One region of the Pseudoalteromonas sp. GB56 genome, then DNA from elsewhere that is predicted to be linked to it. Evidence: riboswitches for the same ligand, from Rfam matches in the RefSeq annotation. Region 1 holds a riboswitch; the other holds the start of a gene.
The links. A riboswitch is a leader RNA that binds a small molecule or an ion and turns the genes downstream of it on or off. The one in region 1 is predicted to bind cyclic di-GMP.

Region 1 (3,428 bases):
GAACCGCCGCCAGTAAACTTGTGTTCTCCGACAAAAGTACATCCTGTTGACAGCATTCCAGCCACGAGTGCGGCAGTGATTAGTTTGAGCTTTGATTGGACCATTACGTCCTCCCGTTATAATTGTGTTCAACTTACTTAACGACTTTTTCATTGAATGACGCGTTGCAGTTTCGTCGAAGTCATCCATTTTGGAGTTCAAACAGTTGTTAGCGCTACCCGCAGATAGCAATACACCTTCAGCTGTTGTGAAGTTTTAGTGTAAAAGGTTAAAACTAAGTAAAATATTGAGCGGATTAACTAAAATGGATAAGCATTTGACCTAGAGCACTTAGCAAATGACCTAGGACAAATGATGTATTAACCAGACGTGTGGACTCTGCGAACACAGCGGGATCAAATCGTAGATGCCATTTCGTTGCTACCATAGAAATGATTAATTGAGTGACGAGTTGATACTTTTTTTATATTCAATCGCGGCTTGAGTTCTGTTGGTTACATTGAGGTGTCTGTAGATTGCGCTTGCGTGCACGCGAATTGTCTTCTCAGACACATTCAACTGCCTTGCGATAGCCTTATTACTGTACCCTTCAGAAATAAAGTGCAGCACTTTATTTTGACTGGGTGTTAAATGAGTCAAAAACTTAGGTGTTTCAGGCACTATACTCGAAGCAGCACTGCTCTTATCGACACTTATGTATTTCGAGACAACAGATAGAAAGACGGTGTCTAATTCAGCCTTGGAAATGAATTCTGTTGCTCCTGCTTCCAGACATTGTGTACAGCTCTCAAAGTCATCATTGCCGCTTATAACGACCAAAGGAATATGAGGGTAATGTTCTCGAAGATACTCGATTCCTTGAAGCCCAACACAACCGGGCATCACCAAGTCCGTAATAATGAGATCAATACTGTCGGTAAACTGTTCCATCAGCCTAAATAGTTGGTGATAACAATATGCTGATTCAATCTGAGTGTGTTGTCTCAGTGACTTTATTTTGTGGGTCACAGCATACACAATAAGAGGATGATCGTCCGCTACTACAATTCTCATATTTCGCCCTCCTGGCTTTGGATATCTTTGAATGGTTGGACTTTAAATAAACATAGTCACAACCTAAAAAAGGTACAAGTTGAACACTATTCCATTAGCCGCTTCTTGCGTAACTCGTACTATATTGTGCACGGGCACATTACTTATTGATTAATGAACAAATTAGCACTTAATCATCAATCCAGCTTTCCCAACGTTCCTATTTTATTTAAATTCTATTGGAATTTAGTATTTCTCTTGCTACCCTACCTTGTAACAATTTTATAACACATTTGGCAAACCATTCGAAAGGGTGGGACGCAAAGTCACCGGTCTAAGGGGCACAGCCCTATGATAGCGGGATTGCTAGTACAGTAACGTCGATTCGTGCTGTCTATCTTTGCGTTCCAAATGGCCAATATTGTATTTGGAGCAACACCATGAAATTTCCCTCTGCTTTTAAAGTCAGTGCTGTGGTTACCGCGCTAAGCCTCGCTATGGGTGGCCATGCCATAGCCAACGCTGGTAACACCAATCAGGTGCAATTACCGTATCAAGCACTTGATCATTTACCCGATAATCGATTAAAAACAAGCCTGAATAAGCTCCCTTCACATGTACAAAACAAGGTGCTGAGCAAGCTCAGTACGTTGGGGATCCCCGTCATTGATACTCAATACTTAGAGGCTGACGCGTCAGGTGAGCTGTTTTACATTGAAGAGGGATTAACGACTTCTTCTGCTGAGCTTACAGCTACAACAACGGATTCTGCCCTGCCTAGCGTTGATGTGTTTAAACTACACAGCAAACCCAATGCAGCGAACACAGTGTATTTGGACTTTGATGGTGGCATCGTCAGTGGTAAAGCATGGGGCGGTGGTAAAACCTATGACACACTTCCCTATGATCTTGACGGCGATCCAAGCACATTTAATGATACGGAACGTAGCCGAATCCATTTAATTTGGGCACGTATGGCTGATGACTTCGCAGCGTTCGACATCAATGTAACCACCGAGGCGCCAGCGAGCTTTGGGCCCAAAGTCGGTTGGGTGTTATTTACTAAAGACAGTGATGCCACTGATGTTGCTTTGCCATCACAAGGAGCCGGCGGTGTGGCCTACGTAAATGTGTGGGGGGGAAGTAACTACACCAATTATCAACCTGCGTTCGTATATTACAACCGCCTCGCTGGGGGCGCGGCAACAACCATGTCTGAAGCGGGTTCACATGAACTCGGGCACAACCTTGGCCTTAGTCATGATGGCACCTCTACCACTTCTTACTATGGCGGTTTAGGCGAAACCAACGATCTAAATAGTTGGGCGCCAATCATGGGTAACTCGTACAGTAAAAATATTACTCAATGGAGTAAGGGCGAATACCCTGACGCCAACCAGTTTCAAGATGACATTGTCATCATGACGACCAAATTAGGTGCGTCAATTGACTTAGAGGGCGATGAGCAATCACCAACGACACTAGTTGTGGACCAAGCGGGTCAATTTTCTGCAACGAATCGCGAAGCCGACCCAGGCAACGTTGAAGCAGCTAACAAGGGTACTATCGAGCAAGGTGACAGCGATTGGTTCCAATTTAGCGCAGGCACTGGCGCCGCTCAGTTCACAGCAACGCCAGCATGGGATGCGTTTACACGCACCAATCGCCGCGGTTCAAATTTAGATGTTGGCTTACGACTGTACGACGCACAAGGCAATTTGTTGGCAACGGCAGAGCCACAAACAGACACCAACGCCAATATACAAATTGATCTGGCGGCAGGCATTCACTTACTTGAAGTGTATGGCACAGCAGGCCCTTATGTGAGTGATTACGCAAGCCAAGGTCATTACTACCTAAACGGCTTTGTGCCGCCAGCAGCACCTGACACCACAGCACCTGATCCTAACCCGATGAGCTTTGCGGCAGCGCCAGCTGCAATTAGTGATAGTGCAGTCACAATGCAAGCAACCACTGCCATTGATGATAACGGCGGAACTGTAAGCTACTTGTTTAATTGCAACCAAAGCGGCAATGATTGCTCAACGGGCGTATGGCAAAACAGTACGTCATTCACAGCTACGGGCTTGGCACCGAATACTCAGTATTGTTTTAGCGTGCAGGCGAAAGATTTAGCGAACAACGTCACCTTAGCGTCAGCAACTTTGTGTGCAACCACATCGGAGAAATTACTGCCTCCAAACGCACCAATATCGCTAAGCACAACGAACGGCCAAGATGGCACCGCATCCTTGAGTTGGGCTGACAACAGTGACAACGAAGACGGCTTTGATATTCAACGTGAAAAACAACACAAGAACGGCCAATGGCGTGCAACCACTACAGTTGCACAAACAGCAGCAGACACCACCAGCTATGTTGACGCCAGCGACGCC
Region 2 (3,428 bases), on a different contig from region 1:
CAGCTATTGCTCCTACACAAAGTAAAGCGCAAGACTACGAGTTTGATACAGATATCGTGTTTTTTAGCGCAACGTGGTGTGAAACCTATTGGGCAACGCGCAACCCTAAAGCGGCTAAAGACTGTGAACAAGCAAGAATGCAAGTCAATGACATGCTCAAACAGGGAAAGTCAGTCACCGTTGTTGTATCTAACTTGTGGACCACAGACCAAGACGCAACCGCTTATAAGGGGGAGTTTGTGGACGAAGTGACGGTTGTAATTGATGAAGACGGTAAAATGTTCAAACGTCATGGTATCAAGTCCATACCTCGTATCTTGCAATTAGACACTCAGTAGCGCTAAACCGAATCGAAGCGTTGTGTTTTACGCATCTGGGCACAACGCTTCGAACAATATCTAACCTCGTGCCAGTTTAATTGCCACTTTTTACGCCATCGAAATTCCAAACCACAAACTGGGCAAATTTTGCTGGGTAAGTGCTGCTTTTGATGTGCCATTTCTAAAGTTTTTGGTCCTGTTTAAAGTTTCAAACGTATCATAAATCTCAGTAGATCAATGTTGTATTGGTCGCTTTAAATCACCCTTTTTAAGGGGCTGGGCGGAGGAATTATGGCACGGTGCGACAGAGAAAATAATGTTATCTGCACTACACAGACGTTTGGTGCAATCCATATCATTATGCTCTATGACAAAGTTTCATAGCGTGTTCAGATAAAACTGCTAACCTCAAGTAACACTTCTTTAAGGAACAAAACGATGAAAGCATATATTTACGTAGGGTTGATCGGACTCAGTCTCGTAACGGGTATGGCGTACGCTAAAGATAAAGATAAAGACAAGGACAAGCACGATCACAAAAGCTTGCCACCTGGCTTAGAGAAGAAAGTAGACAATGGTGGTGATCTACCTCCAGGATGGCAGAAAAAGCTCAGACGGGGTGATATTTTAGATCGCGACATCTATCGTCGTGGTAAAGTGATCAAGCCACTCGGTCGAGATGGTCTTATTTCGATCGAAGTAGATGGTTCTATCATTCGATTAATTGATGACACACGCGAAATTGTTGACATCATCACCCACTAACATGCCTCTTTGAAACTCGGGCTCACTCACTCGTTGAGCTCGTGTTTTCTTGATTCCTTACGGTATTATTGCCTGGCGGTGCAACGTGCATCTTCATCTCATATTTTAGCCTCACAGCGCTCGTCGCCAAACAACCAAGTAGGTTGCAAAGATGTAAACTGATGCTGCGAGTCTATGAACAAGTATTTTGAAAAGTTGGGCAACCATCCTTTAATCTCCGTACACCTAAACACCAATTACACTTTCACGGAAAAATTGAAAGTAGAGCCTATAGATACTGGATTGTCATTATATTCATGTTATTAAACTGCACGTTTTTTTGTTTTTTAAATAATATTTTATTCCTAGGAAAAAATGTTTAGTTCTTGCGTGTTGATTTTATTACACATTTAAAAATTGATTAAAAAAAGTACAATTTTGTTGTTGAGTTTTTTGCAATCATGTTGCTAAAATTATGTCCGACGCAGCGTTAGGTCGCATGCGTTTTTATGTTCGAAAGCACTCTCGAAATGGCAAACACCAAGTAATTGGTGGACGCAAAGCCACAGGCCCTACTAGTTAATTAGAGGGTGGCTGGGTTACCGAAGGAATGTGTTCTAGAGCTCAGTATTATTACTGAATGCTTTCGAAGTGATGTTTATACTTTGAGAGGGTTCAGTTGTGAGCACCAACCTTTGCACTTTAACGTCTACGAACACCACTTCCACAGCAAGTAAAGCTTGCGCGTATACCGCGCTAATGCTTGGTTTGAGTTTTACTGCAATGAAAGTACAGGCAGCAATGCCGCATGCCCAACAAGTTAAGTTGCAAACGCTTGAATTAACATCAATGGCCAAAACGAACAATGGCCAAGGCGTAATGTCTACGGGGCAAATGCTCGCAGTAGCACAAGAGCGTCAGAACACGCAGTACCATCTTCTCGGTCAAGACCCAAGTACCGTTCTTCGTACAATTATCCCACAAGCAAAACGTGGCAATATGCCAGCTGATGTTGCAGCTACTTTAGCTCAGAAAAAACAGATGACTGGTGATTTAGAGCTCGTTTATTTGGATTCTGAGGAAGAAGGTAAAACACGCCTTCGTTATTTCCTTAATACTGGCAACGAGCATATCGAGTTGTTTGTTCCTGCTAACGCTAACACTGACGCATTGAAATCAGGTGATAAATTGAGTGTGCGTGGTTGGCAGTTCACACAAAACACTGAACAACACACTACGACTCGACTGTTACTTGATAACGAATTATCGAGCTTGCAAGTACTCGCCGCTGGCGATGCATCAAGCGATGCGAATTCGGGTGTTGCTGCACCACTTTCAGGCACAACAGGTGAACAAAAAACCCTAGTATTGCTTCTGAACTTCCAAGATGCCCCAGATCTTCAACCATGGACAGAGCAAGAAGTGCAAGACATGGTATTTGGTCGCGTAAACGACTATTTCCTAGAGGCTTCTTATGGTCAAACATGGTTAAGTGGCGACGTGCGCGGTTATTACACTATGCCAATCGATACAACGTGCGACTACTTTGGTATGGACCAACATGCACGCCAAGTAGCACAGGACAATGGTGTTGATTTGAGCCAATACCAGCGCCTAGTGTACATGCTACCTAAAAATGACAGTTGCGGTTGGCGTGGCCAAGGCACCGTGGGCGGTACACCTTCTCGTGCATGGCTTAACGGCGAATTGAACCTAATGACGATTGGTCATGAGATTGGTCATAACCTAGGCTTGAAACACGCGAAAGAATTGAGTTGTGGCTCTGGTTATATTAGTGATTCGTGTGTTGCTGTTACTTACGGTGACAAATTTGACATCATGGGTAAGTCTGAAGGTCACTTCAACGCGTTTAATAAAGAGCGTTTGGGTTGGCTAACTCAAAGCGCGGGTGAAGTCGTGACTGCAAATGATGACGGAAACTTCATCTTAGAGCCGCTTACTGCTGCTGCATCAGGTAGCGCTAAAGCATTGAAAGTTCGCCGTGGCACAGACTCTTCAACAGGGGCATCACTTTGGTATTACTTAGAGTATCGTCAAGCGCAAGGTTTCGATTCATTTATGGCGGGTACCGCAGCCACGAATGGTGTATTGGTGCACTTAAACCAATCAAAAGATGACATCGAGAGCAGTCAAATCCTCGATATGACCCCTAAAAGCAGTATCTATGATCTTGATGATGCTGCGTTAGTTGCAGGGAACACTTATACCGATGAAGTAGCGGGTGTAAGTATTTCAACTGAGTGGGTAAGCGCAACAGCTGCAAGCGTTTCCGTTAGTTATTCAACCCAAACGTGTGCTGCTGCAAATCCTACACTTAATGTGTCACCTGTTGCGAGTGCATGG

Region 2: linked by a shared signal. The riboswitch ahead of ACH19P_RS17580 (Ig-like domain-containing protein) and the one ahead of ACH19P_RS12525 (M12 family metallo-peptidase) in region 1 are both predicted to bind cyclic di-GMP.

What each region holds. Positions count from the first base shown of each region.
Region 1 is NZ_JBPCHK010000001.1:2,679,463-2,682,890, forward strand. It holds gene ACH19P_RS12515 (hypothetical protein) at 1-104, opposite strand, end outside; gene ACH19P_RS12520 (response regulator) at 436-1,053, opposite strand; cyclic di-GMP riboswitch class I at 1,318-1,403, shown strand; gene ACH19P_RS12525 (M12 family metallo-peptidase) at 1,473-3,428, shown strand, end outside.
Region 2 is NZ_JBPCHK010000003.1:475,986-479,413, forward strand. It holds gene ACH19P_RS17565 (TlpA family protein disulfide reductase) at 1-338, shown strand, start outside; gene ACH19P_RS17570 (DUF2256 domain-containing protein) at 341-499, opposite strand; gene ACH19P_RS17575 (hypothetical protein) at 759-1,085, shown strand; cyclic di-GMP riboswitch class I at 1,587-1,671, shown strand; gene ACH19P_RS17580 (Ig-like domain-containing protein) at 1,848-3,428, shown strand, end outside.